2 regions of the Labrys sp. HAY1-8F genome follow, and region 1 is predicted to be linked to the other one. Evidence: riboswitches for the same ligand, from Rfam matches in the RefSeq annotation. Region 1 holds a riboswitch; the other holds the start of a gene.
What was found. A riboswitch is a leader RNA that binds a small molecule or an ion and turns the genes downstream of it on or off. The one in region 1 is predicted to bind S-adenosylmethionine.
Positions count from the first base shown of each region.

Region 2: another riboswitch for S-adenosylmethionine. It lies ahead of metA (homoserine O-acetyltransferase MetA); the one in region 1 lies ahead of ACR9ZN_RS34440 (O-succinylhomoserine sulfhydrylase).

Region 1 covers NZ_JBPGWZ010000002.1:5,482,132-5,485,534, reverse strand. Annotated here, with positions in the region: partial or broken gene ACR9ZN_RS34445 (XdhC family protein) at 1-229, opposite strand, end outside; gene ACR9ZN_RS34440 (O-succinylhomoserine sulfhydrylase) at 366-1,574, opposite strand; SAM riboswitch at 1,610-1,689, opposite strand; gene ACR9ZN_RS34435 (2'-deoxycytidine 5'-triphosphate deaminase) at 1,782-2,900, shown strand; gene ACR9ZN_RS34430 (hypothetical protein) at 2,927-3,187, opposite strand; gene ACR9ZN_RS34425 (ArsR/SmtB family transcription factor) at 3,319-3,403, shown strand, end outside.
Region 2 covers NZ_JBPGWZ010000002.1:924,185-927,587, reverse strand. Annotated here, with positions in the region: gene ACR9ZN_RS13315 (TetR-like C-terminal domain-containing protein) at 1-397, opposite strand, end outside; gene ACR9ZN_RS13310 (hypothetical protein) at 394-627, opposite strand; gene metA (homoserine O-acetyltransferase MetA) at 666-1,589, opposite strand; SAM riboswitch at 1,645-1,722, opposite strand; gene metH (methionine synthase) at 1,935-3,403, opposite strand, start outside.

The sequences.
Region 1 (3,403 bases):
CCTCCCCGGCGGAGAGGAGAGCCTGAGCTTCCGCCAGCACCTGCCATTCCAGGGTACCGCCCCCGACCGTGCCGGAAAAAGCCCCGTCTGCCCGCACGGCCATGCGCGTGCCCGCCTCGCGCGGGCTTGAGCCACGCGCGTCCATGATGGTGACGAGTACGGCGCGGCCGTCCCGCTCGACCATGGCCTTCAGCGTCGCGAAGATCCCCATCGCTCTGCCCGCACCCATGCCGGTTTAAGTACCAGCATGATAACGCTTTGGGGCGACCGCGCCAAAGTTCAATTCGGGGGCCGGTCTTCAGACCAGCCCGGACTCCTCCAGGGAGCGCGGTATTTCCTGGCTGGTCCGAGGACCAGCCTCCCGATTACAGTGCCTTGTCGAGCGCCTGCGTGAAATCGGCGATCAGGTCATCGGAGCTCTCGATGCCGGCCGAGAAGCGCAGCATGCCCTGGCGGATACCCATGCCCAGGCGCGCGTCTTCCTCGAAGCGCTGATGGGTGGTGGTCGAAGGATGGGTGATCAGGCTCTTGGTGTCGCCGAGATTGTTGGAGATGCGGGTGATCTTCAGCGCATTGGCAACCTTGAACGCCGCGCTCTTGCCGCCCTTCACCTCGAAGGTCACCAGCGTGCCGCCCGCCTTCATTTGGCGGCGTGCGAGTTCCACCTGCGGATGATCGTCGCGGAAGGGATAGATCACGCGCTCGACTGCCTTGTGGTTCCCCAGGGCATCGGCAACCTTTACCGCATTGGCGATCTGGCGTTCGACCCTGAGTTCCAGAGTCTCCAGGCCCTTGAGCATCACCCAGGCATTGAAAGGCGAGATCGAGGGACCGGTCTGGCGCAAATAGGTTTGGATGTGGTCGTTGATGAACTTCTCGGATGCCAGGATCACACCGGCCAGACAGCGGCCCTGCCCGTCAATATGCTTGGTGGCCGAATAGACCACGCAATCGGCACCGAGTTCGAGCGGGCTCTGCAGCAGCGGCGTCGCGAAGACATTATCCACCACCAGCGTGGCGCCGGCGCTCTTGGCGATCTTGGCTATGGCGGCGATGTCGAGAATCTCGAGCGTGGGATTGGTCGGGCTTTCAAGGAAGAACACCTTCGTCTCCGGCCGCACCGCCGCCTGCCATTGGGCAAGCTCGGTGCCGTCGACCAGGGTGGAGGTGACGCCGAAGCGCGGCAGCAGTTCCTCGATGACATAGCGGCAGGAGCCGAACAGCGCCTTGGCGGCGACGACGTGGTCGCCGGTCTTGAGCTGGCCGATCAGGGTCGCGGTGACGGCGGCCATGCCCGAGGCGGTGGCGCGAGCTGCCTCGGCTCCCTCCAGTTCCGCCATGCGCTGCTCGAACATCGCCACGGTGGGATTGGAAAAGCGGCTATAGATGAAGCCGACATCCTCGCCCTTGAAGCGGGCCTCCGCCTGTTCGGCACTCTCGTAGACAAATCCCTGGGTGAGGAACAGCGCCTCCGACGTCTCCGCATATTGCGAGCGCAGCGTGCCGGCATGCACGAGCCGGGTGGCCGGGCGCAATTCCCGGGTGGAAGGTGCTGAAGTCAAAGGTTTGGTCATCTGCGGCAATCCCGATAGCCGCAAGTCGAGCGCCAGCGCTCTTTCCCACGGCCCTTTAGCGAGTTGTTTTACGTGGCTGCAAGCCGGCCGGCCCAAATCCACCACGACGAAGACTGTTGAGTAGCCCTACTCCCGGATGGCGTCAATGGATGGTTTCGTCTAGCAAGACCAGGAACCGCAATAAGCTGGCAGAAAAAAGCGAGAGCCATGCCCTCCCCGAACATCCCGCATTCCCCAGGCCTTCTGCACACTTTTGGCATCCTGCCCTCCCAGGCGATTGCTGGCCTGGTCGAGACGGGAGCCGTCCGCATCGAACAACCTCTGGCTTCGGATCAGATTCAGCCCGCCAGTCTCGATCTGCGCCTCGGCGCCAAGGCCTACCGCATGCGGGCGAGCTTCCTGCCGGGGCCGCGCAACACCGTGGCCGAGCGCATCAGGGACCTCGCCTTGCATGAGATCGACCTGACCAAGGGTGCCGTGCTGGAGACGGGCTGCGTCTACATCGTGCCCCTGCTCGAAAGCCTGCAAATGCCGGATGGCGTTCTCGCTTCCACCAATCCCAAGAGCTCGACCGGTCGCCTCGACGTCTTCACCCGTGTCATCACCGACCATGCCCGCGCCTTCGACCAGGTCGAGGCGGGTTATGACGGGCCGCTCTATGCTGAAATCGGACCGCGCACCTTCCCGGTGCTGGTGCGGACGGGATCGCGCCTGAGCCAGATCCGCTTCCGCCGTGGCGAAGCCCGCATCGACGATGCCTCCTTGCGCGAATTGCAGCGCCGCATGGGCTTGGTTTCGTCACCCGACCCGGACATCGCCGGCGGTGTCGCCGTCTCCGTCGACCTCACCGGTTTCGGCGACGGTATCGTCGGCTACCGCGCCAAGCGCCACACCGCCGTTGTTGATGTCGACAAGCGGGCGGCCTGCGATCTGCTCGATTTCTGGGAGCCCATCCCGCATCGCGGCAAGAACGACATGATCCTCGACCCGGACGAGTTCTACATCCTGGCGTCCAAGGAAGCCGTGCATGTGCCACCGGAATTCGCAGCCGAAATGGTGCCGTTCGACCCGCTGGTGGGCGAGTTCCGCGTGCATTATGCCGGCTTCTTCGATCCCGGCTTCGGCTATTCGCCCGATGGCATGGAGGCGGCCCGGGCCGTGCTGGAAGTGCGCTCGCGCGAGGTGCCCTTCATCGTCGAGGACGGCCAGATCGTCGGGCGCCTGATCTATGAGCGCATGCTCGAACGCCCTCAGATCCTATACGGCTCCGGCCTCAATTCGAACTATCAGGGCCAGGCGCTGAAACTATCCAAGCATTTCAGATAGGCCTGACAGGCGGACCTCGACGAGGATCATCGGTTGGCTGGCGCCGCTCGCCAAGCCATCGCGGCAGTAAAAATCTGCACCAGCCCGCCCATGGTCATGGCACCAGCCAATCCGGCCGGGCCACCGCCGAGAACGGCATAGAGCGAGCCGAGGACCGCGACGCCGGCGGTCGCTCCGACCATGCGCGCCACGTTGATGAGAGCCGAAGCCGTGCCGTCGCGGCGAAGTACGATGTTACAGGGCCAGGCTCCGGTGACGCAGGCGCGAGCGGGGCGGGTTCGACGCACGAATGCACTCCGTGGCGGCAACCTCCAATGGCTTGGGCCCTTCTTGACTCCATGTTTGCATCGGATGCTTCGGCCTGCGTCGAAGCATGCCGTTTCGGATTGGTGCATAGTCACTCCAGAAAAAGGATGCCATGCCCGAGATTCCGGATTTTGCCTTTGCCGCATCATTGGTCGCCGATCCCGCTCGCGCTCTGATGCTCACCGCATTGCTCGATG
Region 2 (3,403 bases), 4.6 Mb from region 1:
CGCGCAGATAGGGCAGGGGCAACTGCACCAGCTTGCCCTCCAGTCCGAGCAGCACCATGCCATGGGCGGCCGAGAAGAGAGAGCGGGCGAGAAGAGATTTTTCGGAAAGAGGCAGACCCGGCTGGAGCACGGCGAGCGGGGCTTCCAGATGCTGGAAGAGCGCATCTTGCTGGCACAAATGGTCTTCCGGCAGGTCCTGGCCGTCCGGAAGGCGGAAGTCGAAGAGGGCGTGCCAGTGCCCGCCATGCTCGGCGGCGAAATCCAGATAGCCATTGGCGAGCGCGATCAAGGTGCGATTGGCGATGGTGCGCCGACTGCCACCCGCCTCGGCCTGGATCAAGGCCTGTCTGGCCATGGGCACGGTGATGCTGATCCAGACCTGCGTGACGCCGATCAAGACCTTGCACGGACCAGCAGGAGGCCGGCCGGCTGCACATCCGCATCGAAGACGCCAAGACCGAGCAGTTGCTGATGCGCATGGATCGCGCCAAGGATTGAGGGGATTCCGGGGGCGCGGGCACTTTCTTTAGCAGGATAAGCGCGGATTGGAGGGTCGATCTCCAGATCGACCTTCTTCCTCTCCTGCGCGACGGTGCTTCCAAGATGGTCGATCTGGAGATCGACCATCCAATCCGCGCCTAGACGCCCGTGCACCCGAGAGAATCTCAGCGCCCCCTGCCGACTTCGCTCAGGTCATAGGATGTCGTCTGGTAGATCTCGTTGATCCAGTTGCCGAACAGAAGATGGGCGTGGCTGCGCCAGAAATTGCGCGGCGGGAAGGATGGATCGTCATAGGGGAAGTAGTTCTTCGGCAGCTTGATCGGCACGCCCGAGTCGACGTCGCGGAAATACTCATCGGCCAGCGAGGTCGATTCATATTCGACATGGTTGAACAGATAGAGCCGGTTGCCCTTTTGCTCGTGAATGAGACACACGCCGGTTTCGTCCGAATCCATCAGGATCTCCAACTCGGCGTTCTTGCGCACATCTTCGCTGCGCACTTCCGTCCAACGCGAGACGGGGATGTGGAAGTCGTCTGAAAAGCCGTTGAGATAGATCGAGGAAGGCTTGCGGTTGTGGTGCTGGTAAACACCAAAGGCCTTCTCGGTCAGGTCATATTTGGGAATGCGGTGAAAATGCCAGATGGCCGCCATCGCGCCCCAGCACACGTTCAGCGTGGAATGCACGTTGGTCGTGGTCCAGTCGAGGATCTGCTCGAGTTCCTTCCAATAGGTCACGTCCTCGAAGGGCAGGGTCTCCACCGGCGCGCCGGTGATGATGAAGCCGTCGAATTTGCGCTCGCGCACCTCTTCCCAGGTTTCGTAGAAGGCAAGCAGGTGGTCCTCGGAGGTATTCTTGGCACGGTGGCCGCCGACACGCACCAGCGAGAGTTCGACCTGCAGCGGCGTGGCGCCGACCAGGCGCGCCATCTGCAACTCGGTGCGGATCTTGTTGGGCATCAGATTGAGCAGGCCTATCTGCAGCGGACGGATATCCTGCCGGATGGCGGCAGTTTCCGTCATCACCCGCACTCCTTCGCTGACCAGGGTGGAGAAGGCGGGCAGGGTATCCGGAATCTTGATAGGCATGTTGCACTCGATCGACGTTGGGCCAGCCGGAAAGCAATGCGACAGGTCCACGGATGGAATGCATCCAGCGGCCCTTTAGCGAGTTGTTTAACGTGGCTGCAAGCCGGCCGGCCAAATCACCACGGAAGAAGAGGTAATCCTGTGGTGAATGGAAATCAATGGCAATCCTGGGAGCGTGAGCGGTGGGCAGATGGGCTCTCACCTTGCGGGATTGGAGGGTCGATCTCCAGATCGACCATCTTGGAAGCGTCGCACGTGAGGAAGAGGGAAGATGGTCGATCTGGAGATCGACCCTCCATGTTCCCCGTGCATATCCGTGGACCGGAAGCCGGCGATCCCGGGAATCTACTCCGCCGCCTCCGCCGTTCGTGGCACATAGTTCAGCACTGGCGAAAGCCAGCGTTCGACTTCGTTCACCGTCATGCCCTTGCGGGTGGCGTAATCCTCGACCTGGTCCTGCTCGATCTTCGACACCCCGAAGTAATAGGCATCGGGATGGGCGAAATAGAGCCCGGACACCGAGGCGCCCGGCCACATCGCATAGCTCTCGGTCAGGCGTACGCCGATGCGTTCTTCGGCGTCGAGCAGGTGGAACAGTGTGCCCTTCTCGGTATGGTCGGGCTGGGCGGGATAGCCCGGGGCAGGGCGGATACCGCGATAGGGTTCGCCGATGAGCTGGTCGGGGGCCAGGTTCTCGTCGATCGCATAGCCCCAGAACTCCTTGCGGACGCGCTCATGCATGCGTTCGGCGAAAGCCTCGGCGAAACGGTCGGCCAGGGCCTTAACCATGATCGAGCCATAGTCGTCATTGGCGCGTTCGAAGCGCTTGGCGATCTCGTCCTCTTCCATGCCGGCCGTGACCACGAAGCCGCCGAGATAGTCGCCCTGGCCACTCGTTTCAGGGGCAACGAAGTCGGAGAGGGCGACATTTGCCCGCCCGTCGCGCTTGGTGAGCTGCTGGCGCAGGGTGTGCAAGCTTGCGAGCTTCCGGCTGCGGTTCTCATCCGTATACAAATGTATATCGTCGCCGACGGCATTCGCCGGCCAGAAGCCGATTATGGCTTTTGGCTGGAACCATTTCTCCGCGATGATGCGTGCCAACATGGCCCGGGCATCGTCGAAAAGCTGGCGTGCAGCCGCTCCCTGCTTCTCGTCGGACAGGATGGCGGGATAACGCCCCTTCAGTTCCCAGGTCTGGAAGAACGGCGTCCAGTCGATGTAGCGCGAAAGCTCGGCGAGATCGTAGTTCTCGAAGACCCGTGTTCCCAGGAAGGATGGTTTCGGTGCCGTGAAGCCTGTCCAATCCACCTTGTGGGCGTTGGCCCTGGCCTTGGCGAGCGGCAGGCGCAGCTTGTCGGCCTCGCTGCGGGCATGCGCCGCCGCGACCTTGGCGTATTCGGCCTGGACGGTTTCGACATAGCCCGCCTTGTTCGCGGGGGACAGCAGGCTGGAGACGACGCCGACGGCGCGGCTCGCATCCGTCACATAGACGGCCTGGCCACGGTCATAGCGCGGATGCACCTTCACGGCGGTATGGACGCGGCTGGTAGTGGCGCCGCCGATCAGCAGGGGGATGTCGAAGCCCTCGCGTTCCATCTCGGCGGCGACATGCACCATTTCGTCGAGCGAGGGTGTGATCAGGCCCGACAGCCCGATGATGTCGACCTTCTCCTGGCGCGCCACCTCGAGGATTTTTGCCGACGGCACCATCACGCCGAGATCGATGATCTCGTAATTGTTGCAGGCGAGCACGACGCCAACGATGTTCTTGCCGATGTCGTGTACGTCGCCCTTCACGGTCGCCATCAAAATCT